DNA from 4 places in the Enterobacter sp. MGH 24 genome. Region 2 is predicted to be linked to each of the others. Evidence: predicted binding sites of a transcription regulator. Region 2 holds the regulator's gene; each other region holds the start of a gene.
What was found. Region 2 encodes LexA, which represses DNA repair genes until DNA is damaged. Its sites were predicted from a motif close to TNCTGTATGTACATACAGNA; they were not measured.
Positions count from the first base shown of each region.

Region 1: dinB (DNA polymerase IV) is a predicted target of LexA. The motif match lies at 1,269-1,288, and genes of this name have one in related genera.
Region 3: L370_RS07750 (DNA translocase FtsK 4TM domain-containing protein) is a predicted target of LexA. The motif match lies at 1,129-1,148, and genes of this name have one in related genera.
Region 4: L370_RS0121750 (DinI-like family protein) is a predicted target of LexA. The motif match lies at 940-959, and genes of this name have one in related genera.

Region 1 is NZ_KI535657.1:2,349,113-2,351,316, reverse strand. It holds gene pepD (cytosol nonspecific dipeptidase) at 1-125, shown strand, start outside; gene dinB (DNA polymerase IV) at 193-1,251, opposite strand; gene nqrM ((Na+)-NQR maturation NqrM) at 1,359-1,559, opposite strand; gene nqrF (NADH:ubiquinone reductase (Na(+)-transporting) subunit F) at 1,562-2,204, opposite strand, start outside.
Region 2 is NZ_KI535657.1:1,736,100-1,738,303, forward strand. It holds gene plsB (glycerol-3-phosphate 1-O-acyltransferase PlsB) at 1-144, opposite strand, end outside; gene L370_RS13640 (diacylglycerol kinase) at 299-667, shown strand; gene lexA (transcriptional repressor LexA) at 776-1,384, shown strand; gene dinF (MATE family efflux transporter DinF) at 1,448-2,204, shown strand, end outside.
Region 3 is NZ_KI535657.1:3,015,888-3,018,091, reverse strand. It holds gene L370_RS07750 (DNA translocase FtsK 4TM domain-containing protein) at 1-1,051, opposite strand, end outside; gene lrp (leucine-responsive transcriptional regulator Lrp) at 1,187-1,681, opposite strand.
Region 4 is NZ_KI535657.1:739,852-742,055, forward strand. It holds gene L370_RS22485 (DNA cytosine methyltransferase) at 1-355, opposite strand, end outside; gene L370_RS0121750 (DinI-like family protein) at 481-921, opposite strand; gene L370_RS18245 (replication endonuclease) at 1,039-2,204, opposite strand, start outside.

The sequences.
Region 1 (2,204 bases), 610 kb from region 2:
ATATGGTGTCCATCGGGCCAACCATTACCGGTCCGCACTCGCCGGATGAGCAGGTTCATATCGAAAGCGTCGGTCACTACTGGACGCTGCTGACTGAGCTGCTGAAAGCGATCCCTGTTAAGTAATACCCTCACCCCAGCCCTCTCGAGGGTGAAAAACGTAGGCCCGGTAAGCGTAGCGCACCGGGCTTTTTTACAATCCCAAAACCAGCTGTCGCTCTAACTGCGGATCCAGCAGCGTGACGTGCAATCCCACCAGCCTCACCCCTCGCCCGCCCCGGCGCTCTTCCCATGCCTTTTTCGCCGTCGCAATGAGATCGTCCTTATTCAGACGCGGCCAGACGTGTTCCTGCGTGGTCTGCTGGAAGTCGTTGAATTTTAATTTGATACCCTGACGGGCAATCAGCAGGTCCGGCTTCACCTTGCTTAAGCGTCGTTCCAGCTCCGGGTAAAGCTGTTCCGTGATAATGGTTTCGCATTCGGACCAGTCATGAATATCTTCAATGAGGGTGCGCTCAACGCCGACGGATTTACGTAGCCGCTCGCTGTTCACATCGCGATCGTCAATTCCCTGGCTGCGCTCCCACAGCACGCGGCCAAACTTCCCAAAGCGCTTGAGCAGCATAGCGAGATCGCTTCGCTGCACGTCTTCGCAGGTCCGTAGCCCCATGCTTTCCAGCTTTGCGGCGGAAACTTTTCCTACCCCGGGGATTTTGCCGAGCGGCAGCGTTTTCAAAAACGCAGGCACCTCGTCAGGCGTAATGACGTATTGACCGTTGGGCTTATTTAAATCGGAGGCAATTTTGGCGAGGAATTTCACGGGCGCGACGCCCGCAGACGCCGTCAGATTCAGCTCGTTGAAAATCGTCTGGCGGATCTCCTGAGCCATCAGCGTGGCGGAGCCGTGGCAGTGCACGCTGTCGGTCACATCCAGATAGGCTTCGTCCAGCGACAGCGGCTCAATCAGAGAGGTATAGCGGGAGAAGATTTCCCGAATATGAAGGGAAGCCTCTTTATAGGCTTCAAACCGGCCGGGCAGAAGCGTGAGATGAGGGCAAAGCTTTAAGGCCATCGCCGTCGGCATCGCGCTGCGCACGCCAAATTTGCGCGCAGGATAGTTGGCGGTGCTGATGACACCACGCTGAACGCGGCTGCCGCCAATGGCGATGGGAATATCCCGCAGCGCCGGGTTGTCACGCATCTCCACTGCGGCAAAAAAGCAGTCCATATCGACATGGATTATTTTGCGCATAGTAAGCCCTCACTCATCACTGGATAAGTATACAGTAAATAAATAAGGGTTGAGAAGTGTGCTTGGGAATTGTCGGGTGGCGGCTTCGCCTTACCCGACCTACACGACTAAATAATGCGCTGCTGCTCGCGGGCCATCCTTTTCTTTCGCGCATCGCACGGTTCCGGGCAGTCGCAGACCTTTTCCATCCCAATGGAGGAAATACCGCCGCAGCTGCCCTGAATGCTTTTCCGCTTAATGATCCAGCCTAACGACATGCCGAAGATGACAAGCACAAAAACCACAAAGGTTACCAGAAACGTCAGCATCATCAGCCTCCAAAATCATCGAGCATGATGTTCTCATCTTCGACGCCGAGATCTTTCAGCATCTTAATCACGGCGGCGTTCATCATCGGCGGACCACACATATAGAACTCGCAGTCCTCAGGCGCCGGGTGCTGCTTGAGGTAGTTTTCATACAGCACGTTGTGGATGAACCCCGTGTAGCCCGTCCAGTTATCTTCCGGCTGCGGATCGGAAAGCGCAACGTGGAAGGTAAAGTTCGGGTTTTCACGCGCCAGCTGTTCAAACTCATCATCATAGAACATCTCGCGCAGCGAGCGCGCCCCGTACCAGAAGCTGATCTTACGCTGGCTACCCAGCCGCTTGAGCTGGTCAAAGATGTGCGAGCGCATCGGGGCCATACCGGCACCGCCGCCAATAAAGACCATTTCCGCATCGGTATCTTTCGCGAAGAACTCCCCAAACGGACCGGAGATGGTCACCTTATCTCCCGGCTTCAAAGACCAGATGTATGACGACATCACCCCCGGCGGTGCGTCCGGCACATTCGGTGGCGGCGTGGCGATACGCACGTTGAGCATGATAATGCCCTTCTCTTCCGGGTAGTTGGCCATCGAGTAGGCGCGAAGCGTTGGCTCTTTTACCTCCGATACAAAGCGGAAGAGATTG
Region 2 (2,204 bases):
GTTATAAGGCAAAACGTACATAATAGGACGCGACGTATCGAGCCCCAATTCCAGCGCGGGTTCTGCTGGGATAGACTTGCTTTTTACCAGGATGCTTAATGGTAAATTAAGTAATTTGTAGTAAATTCGTGGCCAGCCGGACATAAACGATGTAAAGCCTCTGGTTAATAATGCAATTGCGGCGCAAGGATAACAGAAAGCGCGCAAAATTTCTGTTGTTACCCGTCATACTTCAGGCTGTAGCGAAACGCGCTACAGTTCCTGTTACTGACGCTTTTTTTCTTAAAAGGTTCTTTTAATGGCCAATAATACCACTGGGTTAACGCGTATCATCAAAGCCGCTGGCTATTCATGGAAAGGGTTCCGCGCTGCGTGGATCAACGAAGCCGCCTTTCGCCAGGAGGGCGTCGCCGCTATCATCGCGGTGATTATCGCCTGTTTCCTTGATGTTGATGCTATTACCCGCGTACTGCTTATCGGTTCCGTGCTTCTGGTGATGATAGTGGAAATTCTTAATAGCGCTATTGAGGCCGTTGTTGATCGCATTGGTTCAGATTTCCACGAGCTTTCTGGCCGCGCAAAAGACATGGGCTCTGCTGCCGTGTTGCTGGCGATTATCACTGCCGTTATCACCTGGGTCACACTGCTTTGGTCACATTTCCGATGAGCCTCGAGGAATAATTAAGTCCCTGGTTTTTTGTGCAGTTTTTGGTTCCAAAATCGCCTTTGACTGTATATACTCACAGCATAACTGTATATACACCCAGGGGGCGGAATGAAAGCGTTAACGACCAGGCAGCAAGAGGTGTTTGATCTCATCCGGGATCATATCGGCCAGACGGGTATGCCACCCACGCGTGCGGAAATCGCGCAGCGTCTGGGCTTCCGTTCTCCGAATGCTGCCGAAGAGCACCTGAAAGCGCTGGCGCGTAAAGGCGTGATTGAGATTGTTTCCGGCGCGTCACGCGGTATCCGCCTGCTGGTGGAAGAAGAGACGGGCATTCCGCTGGTGGGGCGTGTTGCTGCCGGTGAGCCTTTACTGGCACAGCAGCATATTGAAGGCCACTACCAGGTCGATCCGGCCATGTTTAAACCGAGCGCGGATTTTCTGCTGCGCGTCAGCGGTATGTCGATGAAAGACATCGGCATTCTTGACGGCGATCTGCTTGCGGTGCACAAAACGCAGGATGTGCGTAACGGCCAGGTGGTTGTCGCGCGCATTGATGATGAAGTCACCGTCAAGCGTCTGAAAAAACAAGGTAACACCGTTCAGTTGCTGCCTGAAAACAACGAGTTCTCGCCGATTGTGGTCGATCTCCGCGAACAGAACTTCTCTATCGAAGGACTGGCGGTTGGGGTCATTCGCAACGGTGAATGGCTGTAACCTCTTCCTGTCAGGCTATGGCGCCGCTGTAGCCTGCTTCGTTTCCCACTCCCGGTATTTTTCATGTCACTGCTGACGGCATCCGATAAGGCATTGTGGCGTCTTGCTCTGCCGATGATTTTCTCCAATATTACCGTGCCCTTGCTGGGTCTGGTCGATACTGCCGTTATTGGTCATCTTGATTCCCCGGTTTATCTCGGCGGCGTGGCAATTGGTGCGACGGCAACCAGCTTCTTGTTTATGCTGCTGCTCTTTTTACGCATGAGCACCACCGGACTCACAGCCCAGGCTTATGGTGCAAAAGATCCGCTGCGTCTGGCGCGAGCACTGGTCCAGCCGCTGATCCTTGCGCTTGGTGCGGGGGCGTTAATCGTTTTATTACGTGCGCCCCTGATCGACCTTGCGCTCCATGTTGTTGGCGGCAGCGAGGCGGTACTGGCGCAGGCGCGACGTTTCCTTGAGATCCGCTGGCTCAGCGCGCCCGCCTCGCTGGCTAACCTGGTTCTGCTGGGTTGGCTACTGGGCGTTCAGTATGCCCGTGCGCCAGTCATTTTGCTGGTGGTAGGCAACCTTCTCAACATTGTGCTGGATGTCTGGCTGGTAATGGGCCTGCATATGAACGTGCAGGGCGCGGCGCTGGCGACGGCAATTGCCGAATACGGAACCTTTATTATTGGTCTGTGGATGGTCTGGCGCGTGCTGGCGATGCGCGGCATCTCCCTGGCGTTGCTCAAAACCGCATGGCGCGGCAATATCCGTAAGCTGCTGGCGCTTAATCGTGACATCATGCTGCGCTCGCTGTTGCTTCAGCTCTGCTTCG
Region 3 (2,204 bases), 1.3 Mb from region 2:
TAACGGATTCCGGCGGCGAAACCGGAGCAGATGGCGTTACCGCTTCAACAGGCGCGGCATACGCCTGCGCAGCGGTCGTCGCGGCTGCGGCTGCCGCAACCGGTTCGGTAACAGAATGGCCGTTTAACAGCGGATCGTATTCGTCAAAATCACCTGGCATCGCGCGGTTGCCGGAGAAGAGAACATCGTCAGGATCGACGGCGGCACCCGCCGCGCGGTATTCAACCTGCTCGTCTTCATCCATGCGTTTTCCGGAGAACAGCGCCGCATCGGTTTTACGGCCTAGCGGGTTGGCAAATTTCTCAGCAACACGCTGACGACGTGCCAGCGCGCCGCGCAGAATACGCGCACGACGAGACTCACGACGCTGCACAGGCGCGTCATCTTCCTCTTCATCTTCGTACTCGTCTTCATCAACCCACGTATCGTCACGACGGGTACGGTTGCTGGCGAAGGTCAGAATGGTGAGGATAAAACTGCCGATTTTCTCGGCAATGCTCACCCAGGACCAGCCGGTGAACAACGTCAGCCCGGCCGCCCAGATGCACAGCAGCGCCAGCGTGCCGCCGCTGCTGTGCAGCATCGGCTGTAGCGCAGAACTGAGTAAGCTGCCGATCACCCCGCCCGAGGCGAAGTACCAGATATCATCCGCATTTATCGCTGCCAGCCCGCACGAGGTGAGGATCAGGGCCAGCGCGCCAATCAGGCGCAGCGACACGGCGAAATAGTCGATGTAATCATCGTTCTGACGATGACGCCACGCAAACCAGCATCCGCCTATGATAATGACGGGAAGGGTGTAGGCCATCACACCGAAAATGAAGAACAGCGTGTCCGCAAGCCAGGCACCGGGGACACCGCCTAAATTATGGATAGGCTCATGCCATGCCGTTTGTGACCAGCTGGGATCTGAGGGGTTGAAACTGAGTAAGGCTGCCATCAGCCAGACGGCAAAAAGGGCAATAACAATCAGCAAAGCCTCGAGGAGACGACGTCCGCTGCTTAGCTTCGATAGTGTGACTTCTTTGTCTTCAGTGTATTCCTGGCTCAAAAAAGGCTCTCCAGGTATCAGGCATATCCTGCCTGTTTGCTAAAACGGACAACAGCGCCGGGACTCCCCGGCACTGTTGCTGTATGGATTAACAGGAGTGTAATCAAACTACGCTGATTTTGCACCTGTTCCGTGTTAGCGCGTCTTAATAACCAGACGATTGCTCTGTTTGACCTCTTCCATCACCACATATGTACGGGTGTCGTTCACGCCTGGTAGACGCAGCAGGGTTTCCCCCAGCAGCTTACGGTAGGCGGACATATCAGGCACACGGGTTTTCAACAGGTAGTCGAAATCACCGGACACCAGGTGACACTCTTGAATTTCTTCAAGTTTTTGTACAGCGGCGTTAAATTGCTCAAACACATCCGGCGCACCACGATTCAGAGTAATCTCAACAAATACCAGAAGTGAGGCATCCAGATAATGCGGGTTCAGCAGAGCCGTATAGCCCTGAATAAAACCCTGTCTTTCCAGTCGGCGCACACGCTCAAGGCACGGCGTCGGGGAAAGTCCCACACGTTTTGAAAGCTCGACGTTGGAAATACGCCCATCCTTTTGCAATTCATTAAGAATGTTACGATCGATACGGTCGAGATCTTTGCCAGGGCGCTTCTTGCTATCTACCATTATTATTGTCTCTCTGTATTCCTTCCCTACTCCTGCCTGGACCCTGTGCACATCACTGTTCAGAGCCTGTACCCGTTAGTCATCACATCGCCTGATTATGTATTAGACGCGATGCGGATTCGGGTTCTGTTGGTAAGAAGACCGTTGCCCGAAGGCAGTCACCGACATCACGTATGGCGTCTGTCCACGCCATGCGTAGATTTCACTGACCCGGTAAAAATGGCATTTACGTGCATGCCTATGCGGCATACGGTTAACGCGGTTTTTTTTCTTCCTTGAATGTTTTCGCAAAAGCGCAGGGGATTGTCAAAGCAAAACATCGTTTTTTAGTACAACATGCCGGATATTCATTACGGCAGGGTATTAATCCTCATTTTATTGCCTTACAAACGAGCGATTTTCAGGAGAAAGCGTGATGTTATAGCGCCTCATTCATCGTCCGTGGCTATTACACAGATTGATATCAAAATTGCTGCGCTCTTTTTTTACGGCAACAAATTCCCTACAATCCAGCCAAATGTCT
Region 4 (2,204 bases), 1.0 Mb from region 2:
CCGGTACATTTTCCGCTAAAAAACAAATTGGCGATAGCTCATTTACAAGACGAAAGAAATGAATATATAACTCGTTTCTTGTATCATCAGCATTTCCTTTACCTATAGAACTGAATCCTTGGCATGGTGGTCCACCAATGATACAGTCTATTTCTTTGACATTACATGCCGCTAATATATCTTGTGCAGAAAGTTTACTCACATCCTTTTTGAGGTGTGCAGCGTTTGGAAAATTTAATTGATGAGAAAAAATCGCATGTTTATCTATTTCAACGGCTCCAGCTAAGTTAAAGCCCGCACGTGCAGCTCCCAAGCTTAAACCGCCTACCCCTGAGAATAAATCAACTACATTCATATTAAGATAACCATGCTTACTAATCCAATTAAAGATCCTGTATTCTACCATTACTTTAGCTTTTTGCTACAGATAGTCATTCCATTCATGTTCGATGGCTCGTCAGATTACACATTTTGCTCATACTAACTCCAGCTCCCATCTTCCCATACTTCCTGAAGGATACCATCCAGCGCTTCGCTGTCTGAATCCTTATCGAACCCCATAATCTCGACACCGGTCATGGATTCCTTTTTAACCGTAACGCGCGTTGACGGGAAAACAGACTGTATTCGTCTGGTCAATTCGCACTGAAAAGCCTCAATTACCGGCTGGCCTATTTTTTGGTCTTTATCCAACGTGATATTTACTTTCACTTTGCCCTCTTTTGCAACGATCTCATCAACAGGCGGCTCGGAAAAAACAACAGAAAAATTATTATTTTTCATTAGGTTGCCTCTTGCTATTTCCGCAATTAGATTCAAAGCAATTTCACGATCTCTTTCCTGACATGCACCCTCAGCCGTCAGGCGCGCAATCATTTCGACCCGCTCAATCATAACGTGCTCGTTTAGTTTTCTATCCACACAACCTCCCCTACGAGATACTGTATATACATACAGTAGCACGTATTGGCAAAATTTGGGAAGTAAAAATCGCAACCAAACACACTGTATGTACATGATACGGATGAGTATTATCGGTTAAACTTTCGTTGTCATTTCAGCTAAAGCCGCAACGCGCCTGAGGATTTTACGGGCTTGCGCCTGATGTGAAGGGGGTGCGGAAAACACCTCTCCATTGACCGTTCCATGCAACCATTTTCCGTTAAAGCAACTTTTACCACCTGACATCAGGTGCAGGGCTTCACCCCGGCTGATGATAGTCCCGGTTGTCAGGTGTATCTCGTCGATGGTTTTTGCTATAGCTGCATATTGCTCATCAGTTCCGTGAATGAATTTTCGCCGTATTGCTGGCTTTTGCTTTCTGAGTCGGTTCGTCAGCTCTCGTCTTTCACGCCTACAGAGTGGTTTCGATAAATCCAGTATCGGTGGATCGCTTTCGCTTCCCGTACAGTTATTGACAGAACTCCGAGAGGGCGCAGGAGCGCCCTTAAGGTCAACGGCCAAATCAACGGCACGCTTCGGCACAATTTTCCATTGCGTGAGACGGGTTAAAATAGGGGTGCCAGCACCAATAGCGGAATCATACACGCCACGGATGCAGACGGTTTCCTCGCCATACTGGTTAAACTCGGCGCGCGGTTCATACAGCGTGCGCACCTGCAAATCATCGCGACGGACGAACGGACCACCCTGCGCATTAACGTAACCAGCCCAGTCACCGGCGTCAGCGGCATCATGGACGGCTGCAAACTCAACGCTCAGGCCGTTTGCGGTCTCTGTATCAGCGAGGCGGCGCAACTCACGGTAGACCGTCACCGGCGCACCGCCGATAAACTGGAATTGACGGATGTGCCAGCGCGCCGCCCATGCTGATACGGCTGGAGCGGTCTCTTTTAGCTGTTCACCGCTTTCATCATCGGTTTCACCATCCAGAGCATAACCGTCAATATTTTTTGAAATGTATTTAGCCACATAGCCGGTAGCACAGCCCTTTTCCGGGTCAATGGCCTCGGCATGAAAACGCGCCTTTTTGGCTTTGTCGCTTCTCAACTCGTGGTGGTCTTCCTCCCACGCGTAATCGCGAATGATGAGGCGCACGCGCTCAACGTCTTTCGGCAGCATAAACATAAGCATGTGCCAGTGAGGCGTCCCGTCGTGATGAGGTTCAGCAACACGGATACCAAAAATGCGGATTTCTTCCCGGTACAGCTTGGCACGAATGCGCGCCCAAATGCCGGTGAGAT